Desulfatibacillum aliphaticivorans DSM 15576: one gene and its partner. The protein of the gene in region 1 interacts with the protein of each later gene in a pairwise test. Links are inferred from orthologs where the notes say so. Each region holds a gene or a part of one and is shown on either strand. Other genes may lie near its edges.

Region 1 (11,705 bases):
GCCAGCCCTACAAATTCATTGTGATCACCAACAAAAACGCCATCAAGACCATAGAACGCGAGGCCATGAAGACCCTCAAGTTCTTCAAGAACCTGTACCACAACAAGGACGGTAAAAAGCCCGCGTGGAAAACCGCTTTGTTCACCGCTCTCAGTCAGGTGATGGTCAATGAAATGGACCCCCGGCCTTACACCGCCGTGGAAAAGGCCGAGCGCTGGGACGACGCCATTTACTGGGACTGTCCGGCCATGATCATGCTTTTGAAAAACACCCACGGCATCAGCAATCCGGATCTGGACCTGGGCATCTGCGCCCAGAACATGGTCCTGGCGGCTCATTCCCTGGGCCTGGGCACGTGCTACATCAGCCTGTCCATCAAGCCCTTGCACTACCCGCACATGAAATCATTCAAAAGAAAACTGGGCGTAACGCCCCCATGGGAGCCTGTGACCTCCATCGCCCTGGGATACCCCAAAGGCAAGATAGACGCAGCGGTCAAAAGGGACTCGCCCATGGTAGATTGGATCGAATAGGAGGGAGACTTTTTTTATGGAAAACGTTTACATCATCGGCCTTGGGATGATCCGGTTTCAAAAATACCCGGACCGGACCGTCCGCGACATGGCCCAGGAGGCGACCAACCTGGCCCTGGCCGACGCAGGCATTACCAAGGAAGACCTGACCGCAGCGTACTTCTCCAACACCTTTTGGGGAATGTACACCAACCAGCATTCCATCCGGGGCCAGTGCATTCTGCGCTCCATGGGCATTGGCTGCATCCCCGTAACCAACGTGGAAAACGCCTGCGCGGGCGCGTCCACGGCTTTGAATCTGGCGGTCATGGGCGTCAAGTCCGGCGCCCACGACGTGGCCCTGGCCTTGGGATCGGAAAAAATCACCCACGAAAACAAGGGATTCGCCCTGGGCGCCTACGCCTCGTGCATGGACCTGGAGCGGATCGAGGATTCCATCAAGCTCTTTGAGGAAATGGGCAAGCGCCTGAGCTCCGGCCAGGCGGACCAGGACGGCGCACCCGGCGAAGGCCGCAGCATCTTTATGGACGCCTACGCCATGGGATGCCGGTGGCACATGCAGACTTTCGGCTCCACCCAGGAGCAATTGGCGCTCATTTGCTCCAAGAACCATTTTCATGGGTCCCTGAACCCTTTGGCTCAATATCAGTCCGTGATGACGCCCGAAGAGGTTCTGGCTGACAAAAAGGTGGCCTATCCCCTGACCCGCGCCATGTGCGCGCCCGTGGGCGACGGCGCGGCGGCGGCCATCGTGTGCTCGGAAAGCTATTTGAAAAAACTGAAAGACCCCAGGCCCGTGAAGATTCTGGCCTCCATTCTGGGAACCGGGCGGGATCGGGATCTGGACGGCGAGGACATCGGCGAGCGGCTGGTCAAGATCGCTTACGATAAGGCGGGAGTCGGCCCCCGGGACATCAGCCTTGCCGAATTGCATGACGCCACCACCTACGGCGAACTGCACCAGACCGAAGCCATGGGATTCTGCCCCATGGGCGAAGGAGGCCCCTGGGCCGAAACCGGCGCCACCCGCCTGGGAGGCAAGCAGCCCGTGAACACCTCGGGCGGTTTGGAATGCCGCGGCCATCCCATCGGCGCCTCGGGCCTGGCCCAGATTTACGAACTGGGCATCCAGCTTCGGGGAGAAGCGGGCCAGCGGCAGGTTGAAGGGGCGCGCCTAGGCCTGGCCGAAAACGGCGGCGGCAACATCGGCGTGGAGGAAGCGGCCATGTGCATTCACATCCTGGAAAAGGCCAACTAAAAGGTTTTTATTCGTTGTATAATCAATCCCCCGTTTCCTTTCTTGAGGAGGCGGGGGATTTGTTGTTTTAGATCCTCCGGCACAATTGATGCATAAAAGTTCCTTTTGAAAATCTCCCTTTCTCAAAAAAGGAGCGGATCATGATAACGGAAGATTTATACAACGAGTATTTCAATCATCTCCTGGGCGGCCGGCGGATCGAATGCACTCGCATCGTGCAAGGCCTGCTTGATCAAAGAATCGATATTAAAGAGCTATATGTCGATTTGTTTCAGAAAAGCCTTTATGAAACAGGACGCCTTTGGGAAACCAACAAAATTTCCGTCGCCAGGGAGCATCTGGTCACCGCCATTACGGAAAACCTTCTGAATTTGGTCTATCCTCGCTTATTTCATGAAGAAAAAAACGATAAAAAAGCCGTGATCTCATGCACCGCCAACGAGTTCCACCAAATCGGCGGCAAAATGGCCGCAGACATACTTGAGACCCATGGATGGAGTTCCTATTTTTTAGGGGCAAACACTCCTTTGGATCATATGCTTGCTTTCATAGACGAGGTGAAGCCTGATCTTGTGGGCATGTCGTTAAGCGTCTACTTTAACATGCCTTCACTGATACAAGGTATTGAGGCCGTAAAGGCGGAGTTCGGCAGTCTTGATATCGCCGTAGGCGGGCAAGGTCTTAACTGGGGCGGGGCGGATAAAATCAAAAAATATGCCAACACTTTTTGTGTGTTTTCCTTGGCGGAACTAGAAAAAATATAAATAATGCAACGAGTTAAATGAGGTATAGGGCGGCTATGAAACTCAAGGCCTTTTATGACTACATCAACAGCAGCGGGACGCTTCTTTTTTTCAGGCTGGATTCGGAAGGCCGCATCCTGTCAATGAATCAATGCGCCTGTCAAATCTGTGGCGAACATGTCATGGGGGAACCATTTCAAAACATTATCCTGGATTTTCAAAACATTTTTAATATCCGGGAGATTGCAAAGGGCTCTGAGTGTGAAAAACCGTTTAGTATTCAAACCGTCCAGGGCGGCCCCGAGACATATTTATTGAAATTTACGCCCGCCGAGGATGATATTCTGGTTTTTGGCCGTAAGGATTTTGATGAAATGGAGCTATTGAAGACAGAGGTTATGTCATTGAATCAGGAGTTGGGAAATCTTAGCCGGACGCTTCATAAAAAAAATGCTGAATTGCAGAACGCCCTGGATCATGTAAAGACCCTGCAAGGCATTATTCCTATTTGCATGCACTGCCACAAGATTCGTGATGAAAAACAGATTTGGGATCGACTTGAAAAATATTTGACCGAACACACTTATGCAGAATTAAGCCATAGCATCTGCCCTGAGTGCCTTGAAAGGCTATACCCTGATATTGATGATGATGAATGCTGATTTCGCTGTTAGATGTTCATCTCCATGCGATGCCCGGAAAAGGATAAACAAACAGAGGGGATGCTAAAATCCAAGGAGAACGCCATGAAGGAACAAATCATGAAGACGGCCGGGGAACTTATTCAACCTTCCAAAGATATTGCCCGGGCTTTTTCACAAAAGCGCGATCAATTTGCCGCTCAAGGGAACCAGCTTATGGGGGAACGGCCTGATCTGGAAAAATTGACGGGAAAGGGTAATCGCCAAATGGCCGAGGACAATAACCGCAATTTCGCCAGATTCATGGAGTCCATGTTTTTGAATTATGACCCCAATGTTTTGGTGGAAACGGTTCTTTGGGTTTTCCGCGCCTACCGGGCGCACGGTTTTCAGACAACCTATTGGGCTGCGAATTTAAATATTTGGCTTGATTTGCTTGAACAATCGTTGACAAGGGAAGAATTTAACGCCATCTCTCCATTTTATAATTGGCTGATCGTCAATATACCTGTTTTTGTCGCACTCACGGATGAGACCGGCGGAAATGGCACGCCTTTGCCGGAAAGATTTAGGCACAATTAATGCATAATATATCCGCAAATAAATCCATCTTAATTCAATAAAGGAACGGACCGATGATATCGGAAAATGTCTACAACAATTACCTGGATCATCTCCTGGGCGGCCGCCGCGCCCAGTGCGCACGCGTAGTGCAAGAGTTGCTGGACCAGGAGATTGCAATCAAGGACCTTTATTCAGGCCTGTTCCAGGAAAGCCTTTACGAAACCGGGCGTCTTTGGGAGAGGAACAAAATATCGGTCGCCAGGGAGCATTTGGTCACCGCCATTACCGAAGGCTTGATGAATCTGGTCTATCCCGCTTTGTTCGGGAAGGAAAAAAACGGAAAAAGCGCTGTTGTTTCCTGCGTTCCCAACGAACCGCATCGAGTGGGGGCGAAAATGGCGTCGGACGTTTTCGAACTACACGGATGGAGCGTCTACTTCCTGGGCGCCGATACTCCCATAGATGATTTGCTCCACTTTGTGGACAGGGTGAAACCCGACCTGGTGGGGTTGTCGTGCAGTGCGTATTTTAACTTCCCCAATCTGATACTAGAGATAGAGGCGTTAAAGGCCGAGTTCGCATCCCTGGACATCGCCGTGGGCGGCCGAGTGCTCGCCATAGAAAACCTTGACAGCATCAACAAATACCCCAACACCATGTGCATCCACTCATTACCGGAGTTGGAGGACATGCTGCAATCCAGTCGTTTTGTCGTTGCTTGAGGCCCAATGAATTTCAGCGCCTTTCACGAATACCTGAACGGCCCTGCGCCGGTTCTCTTTTTTCGGCTGGATGGGCAAGGCCGCGTCTTGTCAATGAACAACTACGCCTGTCAAATTTGCGGCGACCTGACCGCGGGAACGCCTTTTCAGGATATTCTCATTGATTTTCAGGAGGTTTTCGACTTTCAAAAAATCGCCCATTCCCGCGCGAAAGAAAACTTGTTGAGCCTCCAAACAGTCTCAGGCCATCCCAAAAGTTACCTGTTCGTGTTCAAGCGTCTGGGAAACCTGGTGCTGGCCTTTGGGCGTCCCGATATACAAGAACTGGAGATGCTTCGTACGGAAATGGTTGCTTTAAACCAGGAATTGGGAAATTTGACTCGGGACCTTCACAAGAAGAATGCAGAATTGCAACACGCCCTGGATCACGTTAAAACGTTGCAGGGCGTCATTCCCATTTGCATGCACTGCCATAAGATTCGCAACGAAAAGCAGGTTTGGGACAAGCTGGAAGAATACCTTATCGAGAAAGCGGACGTTGATTTGAGCCACAGCATTTGCCCGGAGTGCATGGAAAAGCTCTATCCCGAAGACGGCGATGACGAGTGCTGAGTTCAGCATGCCGGCCAACCTTCCGTCAACATGGCTCGGGCTCAGCTTGCTCCCTGCCGGCTCTCTATGTTTTCAGGTTGCAGGATGGCTGGTTTGCATCCATGTTGTTTGAATCCTTGCCGGCTGCGTCCACGTCCAGGCCCATGGCTTTGGCCCGTTTGCTCCACTGCTTGCGGGCAAGGGCCTGCATGTCCTTGACCTCGTCCATTTCGTCCATGATTTCCATACCCAACAGGGTTTCCACCACGTCCTCCAGGGTGACAAGGCCTTTGGTTCCGCCGTAGGTTCCGGCCACCAAAGCAATGTGCTGGCGCTTATCCAAAAACAATTCCAGCAAGCCGGAGATGGGCGCGTCCTTGGCGACGACAGGCATCTCCCGCTTCAGACTTTCCAGGGAGACGTCCACCTGGCCTTTGGCCATGGCCAGCAGCAGGTCGTCCTTGAGGACGAAGCCGGTGATGTCGTCCACGTTTTCCCCATAGACGGGCAGGCGGGAAAAAGGCGCGTCCCCGCAACGTTCCAGGGCCTGGGCTATGGTCAATCTGTTGGGCAGGGCGGATATGACCATGCGGGGAGTCATGATGTCCTCAGCCTTCAGGAACTCCAGGCGAAACAAGTTGCGGATGATCCGGGACTCCCGCTCGTTGATGTGCCCGGATTCCGCCCCAACCCCGGCCATGGCGATGAACTCCTCCCGGCTGAACACGTGGATGTCAGCATTCCGGGCGATGACCTTGGTCAACTGCTCGGAAATGAGGATCAGGGGATACAAACAGAAGATCAAGGCGCGGACGAATTTGGCCGTAAGGCCGGACAGGCTGCGCCAGTAAACGGCCCCCAGGGTTTTGGGAATGATCTCGGAGAAAAACAGGATCATCAGGGTCATGACCGCGGAAAACACCCCGAACCACGCACTGCCGAAAACGGCCGTGGCCTTGGCGCCCGAGCCGATGGCGCCCACCGTGTGGGCGATGGTGTTCAGCGTCAGGATAGCGGCCAGGGACCGGTCCACGTCGTCCTGCTTGAGCTTTTTCAGCAAGGCTGCCTTTTTGGGGGCTTTTTTCTCCATTCCGGCGATAAAGGAAGGCGTTACACTTAATAGCACGGCCTCGGCCACGGAGCACATAAAGGAAAACACCAGGGCCAAAAGCACGTAAAGGACCAAAAGCGCCGCGTCGGATTGCGAAGCCTGGGCCGGCGCCCCGGTCGTATCGGCGATCCCCATGGCGAAAGCCGCTCCGCTCAGTACTATGAGTATAAAAAAAAGAAGCGCATTGAATATGATTCTATGTTTTTTCACTCGGGACAAGAGGCTTTCTTCCTAAACCATAAAAAGTGCATAAACGCATAATAACCCAAATTAATTTTCACTTCCTGATTCCGCAAAAAACAGCGGAAGGCCAACCTGTTGCATCCGACGGCCTTAGGATGAGGTTATTTTAAACCATAAGTACGCTGCGAATGCAAAGACAAAGACAGCTCCCTCCCACCGGTCAATGCTTCTTTTTTTCCCGGTGAACATAAACAGGAAAAGAGCCAGGCTGGCCAGGGCTACGGCCGCGTTGTCCAGAAAATCCCCCGGGCTGAGGGGGGCGGGGCGTATGGCCGCGCTGACGCCCAATACGAGAAACACATTGAAGATATTGGATCCCACCACATTGCCCACGGCCATGCCGATCCTGCCCCGGTAGGCGGCCATCAGGGATGACGCCAGTTCCGGCAGGGACGTCCCTGCCGCCACGACGGTCAGGCCCACCAGAGACTCGCTCATGCCCAGCTTTTTGGCCAAGACCACAGCGGACGCCACAAAAATCCGTCCGCCCAGGATGAGAAGCACCATGCCGCCGGCGATGAATCCGGACATGAGGAGCCCGGACATTTTCTCCGGAGGGCTTTTCCCGGTCTCCTGGAGCTCCCCGGAAGATTTGGCGATGGAAAAGGTATAATACAGAAAGATAGCGAAGAAGCACAGCAGGACATATCCGTCAAAGCGGGTGAGAGCGCCGATCGTGTCAGGGCATCCGGCCGCGGGTTCGGCCAGGAGAAAAACCGCGGCGCAGGTGAGCAGTAAAAAGGGAATGCCTTTCCAGACGGTGTTCTTATCCACCTCCAATGGAGTGATTAGGGAGGATGCCCCCAAGATGACAAGAATGTTGAACAGGTTGCTGCCAAGCACGTTGGAGACGGCCAGGGCCGTGCTGCCTTGAACGGCCGAAACCACGCTCACGATCAACTCAGGGCCCGAGGTGCCGAAAGCCACGATGGTCAGCCCCACCACCAGTTCGGAGATATTAAAGCGCCGGGCCAGGGCCGAGCCTCCGCGAACCAGGATCTCCGCCCCTAGGATAAGCAATGCCAATCCGCCCGCCATACCCAGGATAAACATGTCACCCCTTCGGCCGATGGGTCTCACGGCCCCTGACCGCTGGAAGAAAGATAACCGGAACGGCTCCCGCCCTTACTTTTTTTTCAAAACCGCTCTCCAGCCGGTGGGCGGCGCCATGAACGGCCTGATCACCTTGCTGACGCTTCCGGCCCTTTCCGTGATATAAAAAGCCTCCGGATCGACCGACTTGATCATGGCGATGATGGCCCCCACGTCCCTGCGCCTGCAGACAATGAACAACTGCATGACCGGGCCTTCCAGGCCCTCCCCCGCAAAGGTGGTGACCTCGTAGCCTCGCCCCCGAATCAGTGAGGCCATTTCCCTTCCGTTTTTTATGGAAATGGCCCGCAGTATCATGTGCCCGGCCGCCATCCACCGCTCCAACTTGATTCCCGCGAAATTGCCGGAGGCGAAGCCCAGGGCGTAAAAGAAAATCAGGCCCGGCCGGTCCTTGATGAGGGGCACGACCGTGGATATGACGGACAGCCAGATAAAGACCTCAAAAAAGCCCAGGCAAAAGGAAATCCAGGTTTTGCCCTGGACGATCATGATGGTTCGTATGGTGCCCAATGACACGTCCACAATGCGCAGGCAAAAAATAAGCGCTCCCTGGACAATGAGAGGCAGGTCCGTAAAGAATTCCATTTACTTGACTTTCTGATAATCCTTTGATTCCAAATTTTCCGTGGAAACAACCTGGTCGACCGCCACGGGCGGACTTGCGGAGCCCCAGTATAGGGTCTGGTGGGGAAAGGGGATCTCCACGCCTTTTTGGTCAAACGCCTTTTTCAGGCGGCGCAAATATTCCCTTTTCACCACCCACTGCTTCAGGGGTTTGGTCTTGAGGCGGGCCTTGATGACTACGGCGCTGTCCCCGAAGGCGTCCACGCCCAGCAATTCGAAAGGCTCCAGGAGCAGGGGGGAGATTTCGGGGTCCGCGGCCAGGTCCCCGGCGATTTCCTCCATGATGGCGGAAACGGAGTCCGTGTCCTCCTTGTACGCCACGCCAATGTCAAAGACGGCGGCGGACCAACCCTTTGTGAGGTTGGACATGGAGTTGATCTTCCCGTTCTGAAACATATGGATGACGCCTTGGGGGTCTCTCAGGGAGGTGGTCCTCAAGCCGATATTCTCCACCACGCCCGTGGCGCCGTTTATGGAGGCCACGTCGCCTGTTCGGATATGGTTTTCCAGCAGGATGAAAAAGCCGGAGATGACGTCCCTCACCAATTCCTGCGCCCCGAACCCCACCGCCAGGCCGGCGATGCCGGCGCCCGCTATCAGGGGGGCTATGTCCACCCCGATCTTCTTCAGGATCAGCATGCCCACCATGGTCCAGAGGACGATTTTCACCAGGGTGGTGAGAACCCGCGTCAGGGTTTCCAGCCTGCGGTCCGCCTCGTCGGAATCAATACGCCCGCTGGATTTCATTCTCTCCGCCATGAACACCTTGACCCGTTTCATGCCGAAGCCGAAACTTTTCAGGGCGATGACGGCCAGGATCAGAATGAACAAAATAGACGGGACGGAGGTTATGAACCATAATCCCGTTTTCTGAATTATCGTCTGCCAGAAGTTTGCATCCAGCCATTGATCCATAGTTGGTTGCTCCACTATTTTTCAGGGGCTTTCAGAGCCACCTCATGCGTTTGAAAACAAAAAGCAGGACGCCGCCCAGAAACAACAGAAAAATGCATACGATCAAAAAGGCCCAGCGGTAATCCGCCCCGGGAATTCCGCCCACGTTTATGCCCAAAAGCCCGGTCAAAAGCCCTAACGGCAAAAATATGGCCGCCACCACGGATAAAATCAGCATGGCGCGATTCATTTCCTCGGCGAGGCGGTTTCCCAACTCCTCCTGGGTGACTGCGGCCCGGTCCCTGGCCGCGTCCATGTCCTCCACAAAACGGGCCGTGCGCTCCGCATCCTCCCGGATTTCCATTTTGTGGAGTTCATTAAGGATGGGGCTTTTTTCGTTTTGCAGCCTTAAAAGAATGTCCCGCTGCGGGGCGATGTACCGCCGGAGGGCGATGGCCTGCCTCCGTATCCTGGAAACCTGGGGCCGCAAGCCCCTGGCGTCCGACTCCAGGACGGCCTCTTCCATCTGATCCGCCAGGTCGTCTATCTCGTAGATCACGTCCCCCATGCGGTCCGTGATGCGGCTGCATACAAAGGTGAAAAATTCCCCGGGATTTTTAGGCCCGTCTCCTTCCTCCAAAGCGGTTGCCGCGTCCTGGACGGCCATGACCCTTCTGTGGCGCATGGATATAATCCTGCCGGGCTCCAGCAGCATCCTCAGGGCCACCATGTCTTCCGGGTCGGAGCCCGGATTGGCGTTGATTCCCCGCAGAATAATAAGGAGGTCCTCTCCATGCCCCACGCAACGCGGCCGGGTTTCATCCGCTATCAACCCCTGCACCACAATGGGATTGAGGCCGCTTTTTTCATCCAGCCACGCCATGGCGTTCGGGTCGCGAAAATCCACATGGAGCCACAAAATCCCCTGGTCGGGCGTCCACCGCAGAATATCCTCCCATCCCACGCTTCGGCCCCCGCCTTGGCCGTCAAGCAAATAGGCGTATATCAACCCGCTGCTGTCTTGCATTCATCCCCCGCGTCAAATAAAATAGGCGTCTCTCCTATGACTCAGGTGCTTTCGGCGTCAGCCTGTTCTTTCACCTTGTCTTTGCCGGCGCCCTCTTTCTTTTTTGTGATTCGGAGCGGGAGCCACCCAACGATAAGCCCTAATGCGAACACGCAACACAGCACCAGAGCCCGGGATGCCTCTGCGCCCCAGAACAAAAAGCGCACCTCCACAACCTCTGCATTTTGAACCACAAAAGTGACGAACAACAAGCCTATCAGAATTCGCACAACATTTTTGACGGTCATTCACAAGCTCCGTTGCTGACTATCGGCTTTCATGCAATCCCAAGGCTGTGAGCGGGGATCAGACTTCCAGCACATGATTTTCCGTGCCGAACTCGTTGGTGCAGGTCTCTTCCGTGTCCGGGTTCAGAGCCCAGTCGCCGTCCACCAGAAATTTGTACTCGCAACGGCCCGGGGCGACCATGACAATCTTTTTCCACAACCCGGTTTTATCCAGCTTCATGGGATGCTTCTTGGCGTCCCAGCCGTTAAAATCTCCGGCGACCGAAACCTCTTTGGCCTCGGGAGCTCTCATAAAAAAAGTCACTCTTTTCTTTGCAGACGCATTTTTGGCGGACTTTGCTTTGCCGCCGGTCTCCATCTTCTTTTTGGCCATGGTTCAGACCTCCTTTTGCCTGTCCTGAACAGGGTCGGCGTCGACCCGAAAAAGCCTTGCGCTCCCAATACGGCCCCTAATCCCTGATGGTATCTTGCAATTTCTTAAATATACGCCCGCCAATGCATGGTGTCAAAAAAGATTCGTGTTAGGGCGAGGTGTATTTATTCGTCTCCCGCGAAGGCGCCATGAACCGAACGCGCGAAAGCGCGGCAGGCCGCCATTGACAAAATGCCGGATCTATTGCACTGTTTGCGTGACTCATAAAGAGAAATTTTGCCTGGATCGCCATACAATTTTTCCGGGGACTTTACCTTGTTTAAGCGGCACGCCATCTCTCATTCCTTGGTATCCGAAGCCTTGTTCGGATTAACTCCTTTTCGTGGCCCATTAGGCAGGGCCGCCCGTACTTCTTGCGACGGCCGGTTGACCGCCGCCTCCATGGACCGGGTCGCCGAATCCGCCAGCCAATACGGTTACGGCTACGACGCCCTCGGCAGGAGAACCAGCGTAACCAACAGCGGGAATGCCTCTGACGAGCCTGCGTTTAATATCTATGGGTATAACTCCAGAAATGAGTTGACCTCCTCCAAACGCTACCTTGGGACCAGCATTCTTGATACAGCCAGGTCAGTTGATGATGAGTGACTTTTGGGGACGTCTTTGACTAATTGACTAAGTCCAGAGGGGCTTTCACGACTTCAGGGGACGTGTTTAAGAAATAAAGAAACTCTGTGGTATATTGATTTTGTAAGATGTTTGAGGCGGTTGGATTGGTTGGCAAGCCCCCTGAGAGGGGCCTGAAACATAAAATTTCGGTTTTCGCCCGCGCGCAGGGAAGCGGTTTTTTTCCGATTCCTTTAAAGACGATGCGGAGAAGGATGAGGCGGAGGTATGCATTCCCACGTGCAACATGGGAGCGAGTCGGAAAAACATGAACAACAAAAAAACATAAACCACGGAAAACACGGAAGCCACGGA
Region 2 (2,937 bases), on another replicon or contig:
CATGGCCATGTACAGGGCGCCGTCCACGCCAATGTCGCCGATGGTGTGCAGGATCAGATCCTTGCCTTCCACATGGGGCCTGAGTTTGCCTTTGTAGACGAATTTGATGCTTTCGGGAACTTTCAGCCACACCTCGCCGGTGATCATGGCGGCGGCCAGGTCCGTGCTGCCCACGCCTGTTGCAAAGGCGCCAAGGCCTCCGTAGGTGCATGTATGGCTGTCAGCGCCGATGACAAGGTCTCCGGGGCCCACAATGCCTTTTTCGGGCAAGAGGGCGTGTTCCACGCCGGAGTCGCCGCCTTCGTACCAATGGGAAAGCTCCTGCTCCCTGGCGAAATCCCGCACCATCTTCACCTGCATGGCGGAGTTGATGTCCTTGGTGGGGGTGAAATGGTCAGGCACCAGCACAACGCGGTCCTTGTCAAACACCTTGGCGGCGCCGCTTTGCCGAAACAGCTTGATGGCAATGGGGGCGGTGATGTCGTTGCCCAGGGCGATGTCCACCTTGGCGTTGATCAAGTCCCCGGGGGACGCCTCCTCCTGGCCCGCGTGAGCGGCCAGAATTTTTTCAGCAATTGTCATTCCCATGGTTGGTCTCCGTTTACTCGTCGTCAGTCTTCAAAACGGCTAAAAAGGCGGATTGGGGGATTTCCACATTCCCGATCATCTTCATGCGCTTTTTGCCCTTTTTTTGCTTCTCCAATAACTTGCGTTTACGCGAAATATCGCCGCCGTAGCATTTGGCGGTTACGTCCTTCCGGTAGGCCGAAATGGTCTTGCGGGCGATAATGGTCCCGCCGATGGCCCCCTGAATGGCGATTTTGAACATTTGCCGGGGTATTTCATCCTGCAGTTTGTCGCAGGCGTGCCTGGCCCGGTACACGGCGTTGTCCTTATGCACCAGCATGGACAGGGCGTCCACCCTGTCGCCGTTAATCAGGATATCCACCTTGACCAGGCTGCTGGGCTTGTATCCCGTGATTTCGTAGTCAAAGGACCCGTATCCCTGGGTGACGCTTTTCAGCTTGTCGTAAAAATCGTAGATGACTTCCGCCAGGGGCAGTTCAAAGGTCATTTCCATGCGGTTGGCGGTCAAATATTGATACCCCAGGTTGTTTCCGCGGCGATCCAGGCACAGCTTCATGACCGCGCCCATGTACCTGTCCGGCACGATGATGGCGGCTTTGATGTACGGCTCCTCCGAGGAGTCGATGAGGGTGGGGTCCGGGTACAGGGCCGGGTTGTCCACGATCATGGTGTCGCCGTCGCTCATGTTGATCCGGTACTGAACCGAAGGCGCGGTCAAAAGCAGGGACAGGTCGAACTCCCGCTCCAGGCGCTCCTGGACCACCTCCAGATGCAAAAGCCCCAAAAATCCGCACCGGAACCCGAATCCCAGGGCGGCCGACGAGTCCTTTTCATAGGTCAGGGACGCGTCGTTCAGCTTGAGCTTTTCCAGGGCTATTGTCAGGTCCGGGTAATCGTCCGAAGCCACGGGATAGATGGACGAAAACACCACGGGCTTGGCTTCCTTGAAGCCGGGCATGGGCTTGTCGCACGGGGCGGATTTTAAGGTGATGGTGTCGCCGCACCGGGTGTCGCTGACCGTCTTGATGCCTGCGATGATGTATCCGACCTCTCCGGCGGAAAGGGATTTTTTCGGAATTCTCTGGATCTGAAAAAACCCGGTCTCCTCCACCTTGTAAGAGGAACTGTTGTACATGAACTTGATGGTATCGCCCTTGTTCAAGGTTCCATGGAACACCCTAAAATGAACGATGGTGCCCCGGAACGGGTCGTAGTGAGAATCGAAAATCAGGGCCTTCAGGGGCGCGTTTGGGTCTCCCTTGGGGGGCGGCAGGTGGGTGACGATGGCCTCCAGCAACTCGGGAACGCCCGTGCCTTCCTTGGCGGAAACGCAAACCGTCTTGTCCGGATCCAGGCCCAGGTCTTCGTCAATCTGGCCCATGACCCGGTCGATGTCCGCCGAGGGCAGGTCGATCTTGTTGATGACCGGGATGATCTCCAGGTCATGCTCCATGGCGAGATACAGGTTGGCCAGGGTCTGGGCTTCCACGCCCTGGCTGGCGTCGATGACCAGCAGCACGCCTTCGCAGGAGGCCAGGGCCCGGCTGACTTCGTAGGTGAAATCCGCATGGCCCGGGGTGTCGATCAGGTTCAGGACGTATTCCTTGCCGTCTTTGGCTTTATAGGGCAGGCGGATGGTCTGGCTTTTGATGGTAATGCCGCGTTCCCGCTCGATGTCCATGGTGTCCAGAATCTGGTCTTTGAAGTCCCGTTCGTTCACCACGTCGGTCGCCTGGATCAGGCGGTCGGCCAGGGTGGACTTGCCGTGGTCAATATGGGCGATAATGGAAAAATTACGTATACGATCCATACTCAACTTTCCGCTTGGGCGCGGTCTCTCCGGGCGCCCGACGTAAAACATTGCAGGGCGGTTAATAAGCAGCCAAAAAGACTCCGGAAACTCCCCAGAGTTTCCGGTCTTATGGTGAACCTGAATTTATAAACTCTTTTGGCGAAACTGTCAATCTTCGGGGATTCATAAATTGTGAAAGAACGGACATGGATGGTGGAGGGCTGAGGCGGTTTCATCCTCAGTTGCTGTCATTCAAGCCATTTGTTCATTTATTGTTTAAAGGCGTAGTTCGAACCCTCTGCCGATGACGGACGGCCCAGGCAAAGCAGCACCTTGCCTGGGCGCGCTAGCACTGCAGTTAGGACCCTTTTACGGATCGAAACCAGGAATTTTCTGCAGACGAACGCCCCGTCCAATGTGTCTGGGCCGCCCGGTTAAATGGGCCGCTGCGGCGAAAATTATCGTGTAGCGGCAGGCCACTGTACCCGTCCAGGACGCGCTATGCGCGCCTTAATAACACAGCAGACAATACGCAGTAGTACCGGATTTTATGCAGA

What was found.
Region 2: the proteins of G491_RS0122060 (region 1) and lepA interact in binary tests that used the Escherichia coli proteins (3 or more experiments, as listed by UniProt). The link is inferred for Desulfatibacillum aliphaticivorans DSM 15576 from one-to-one orthologs.

Annotation. Positions count from the first base shown.
Region 1 is NZ_AUCT01000030.1:655-12,359, reverse strand. What follows is about bases 8,078-10,896. They hold G491_RS0122060 (zinc transporter ZntB), read right to left. Parts: upstream 10,065-10,896; coding sequence 9,090-10,064; downstream 8,078-9,089. Other genes in these bases: G491_RS31990 (glycogen-binding domain-containing protein), read right to left, coding at 10,410-10,724; G491_RS31995 (lipopolysaccharide assembly protein LapA domain-containing protein), read right to left, coding at 10,106-10,351; G491_RS0122065 (mechanosensitive ion channel family protein), read right to left, coding at 8,105-9,058; G491_RS0122070 (DUF2179 domain-containing protein), read right to left, coding at 8,078-8,104. In the rest of the region: G491_RS0122115 (nitroreductase family protein), read left to right, coding at 1-533; G491_RS0122110 (thiolase family protein), read left to right, coding at 550-1,791; G491_RS0122105 (cobalamin B12-binding domain-containing protein), read left to right, coding at 1,932-2,555; G491_RS34450 (hypothetical protein), read left to right, coding at 2,591-3,196; G491_RS0122095 (hypothetical protein), read left to right, coding at 3,281-3,757; G491_RS0122090 (cobalamin B12-binding domain-containing protein), read left to right, coding at 3,811-4,461; G491_RS34445 (hypothetical protein), read left to right, coding at 4,468-5,073; G491_RS32000 (CNNM domain-containing protein), read right to left, coding at 5,138-6,373; G491_RS0122075 (calcium/sodium antiporter), read right to left, coding at 6,497-7,459; more of G491_RS0122070, read right to left, coding at 7,532-8,077; G491_RS35985 (hypothetical protein), read left to right, coding at 11,001-11,372. UniProt on the Escherichia coli protein: Zinc transporter. Acts as a Zn(2+):proton symporter, which likely mediates zinc ion uptake. Purified ZntB reconstituted in liposomes also binds and transports Cd(2+), Ni(2+) and Co(2+).
Region 2 is NZ_AUCT01000003.1:199,329-202,265, reverse strand. It holds lepA (translation elongation factor 4), read right to left. Parts: upstream 2,399-2,937; coding sequence 602-2,398; downstream 1-601. Other genes in the region: G491_RS0105145 (peptidase C39 family protein), read right to left, coding at 2,929-2,937; leuC (3-isopropylmalate dehydratase large subunit), read right to left, coding at 1-588. UniProt on the Escherichia coli protein: Required for accurate and efficient protein synthesis under certain stress conditions. May act as a fidelity factor of the translation reaction, by catalyzing a one-codon backward translocation of tRNAs on improperly translocated ribosomes.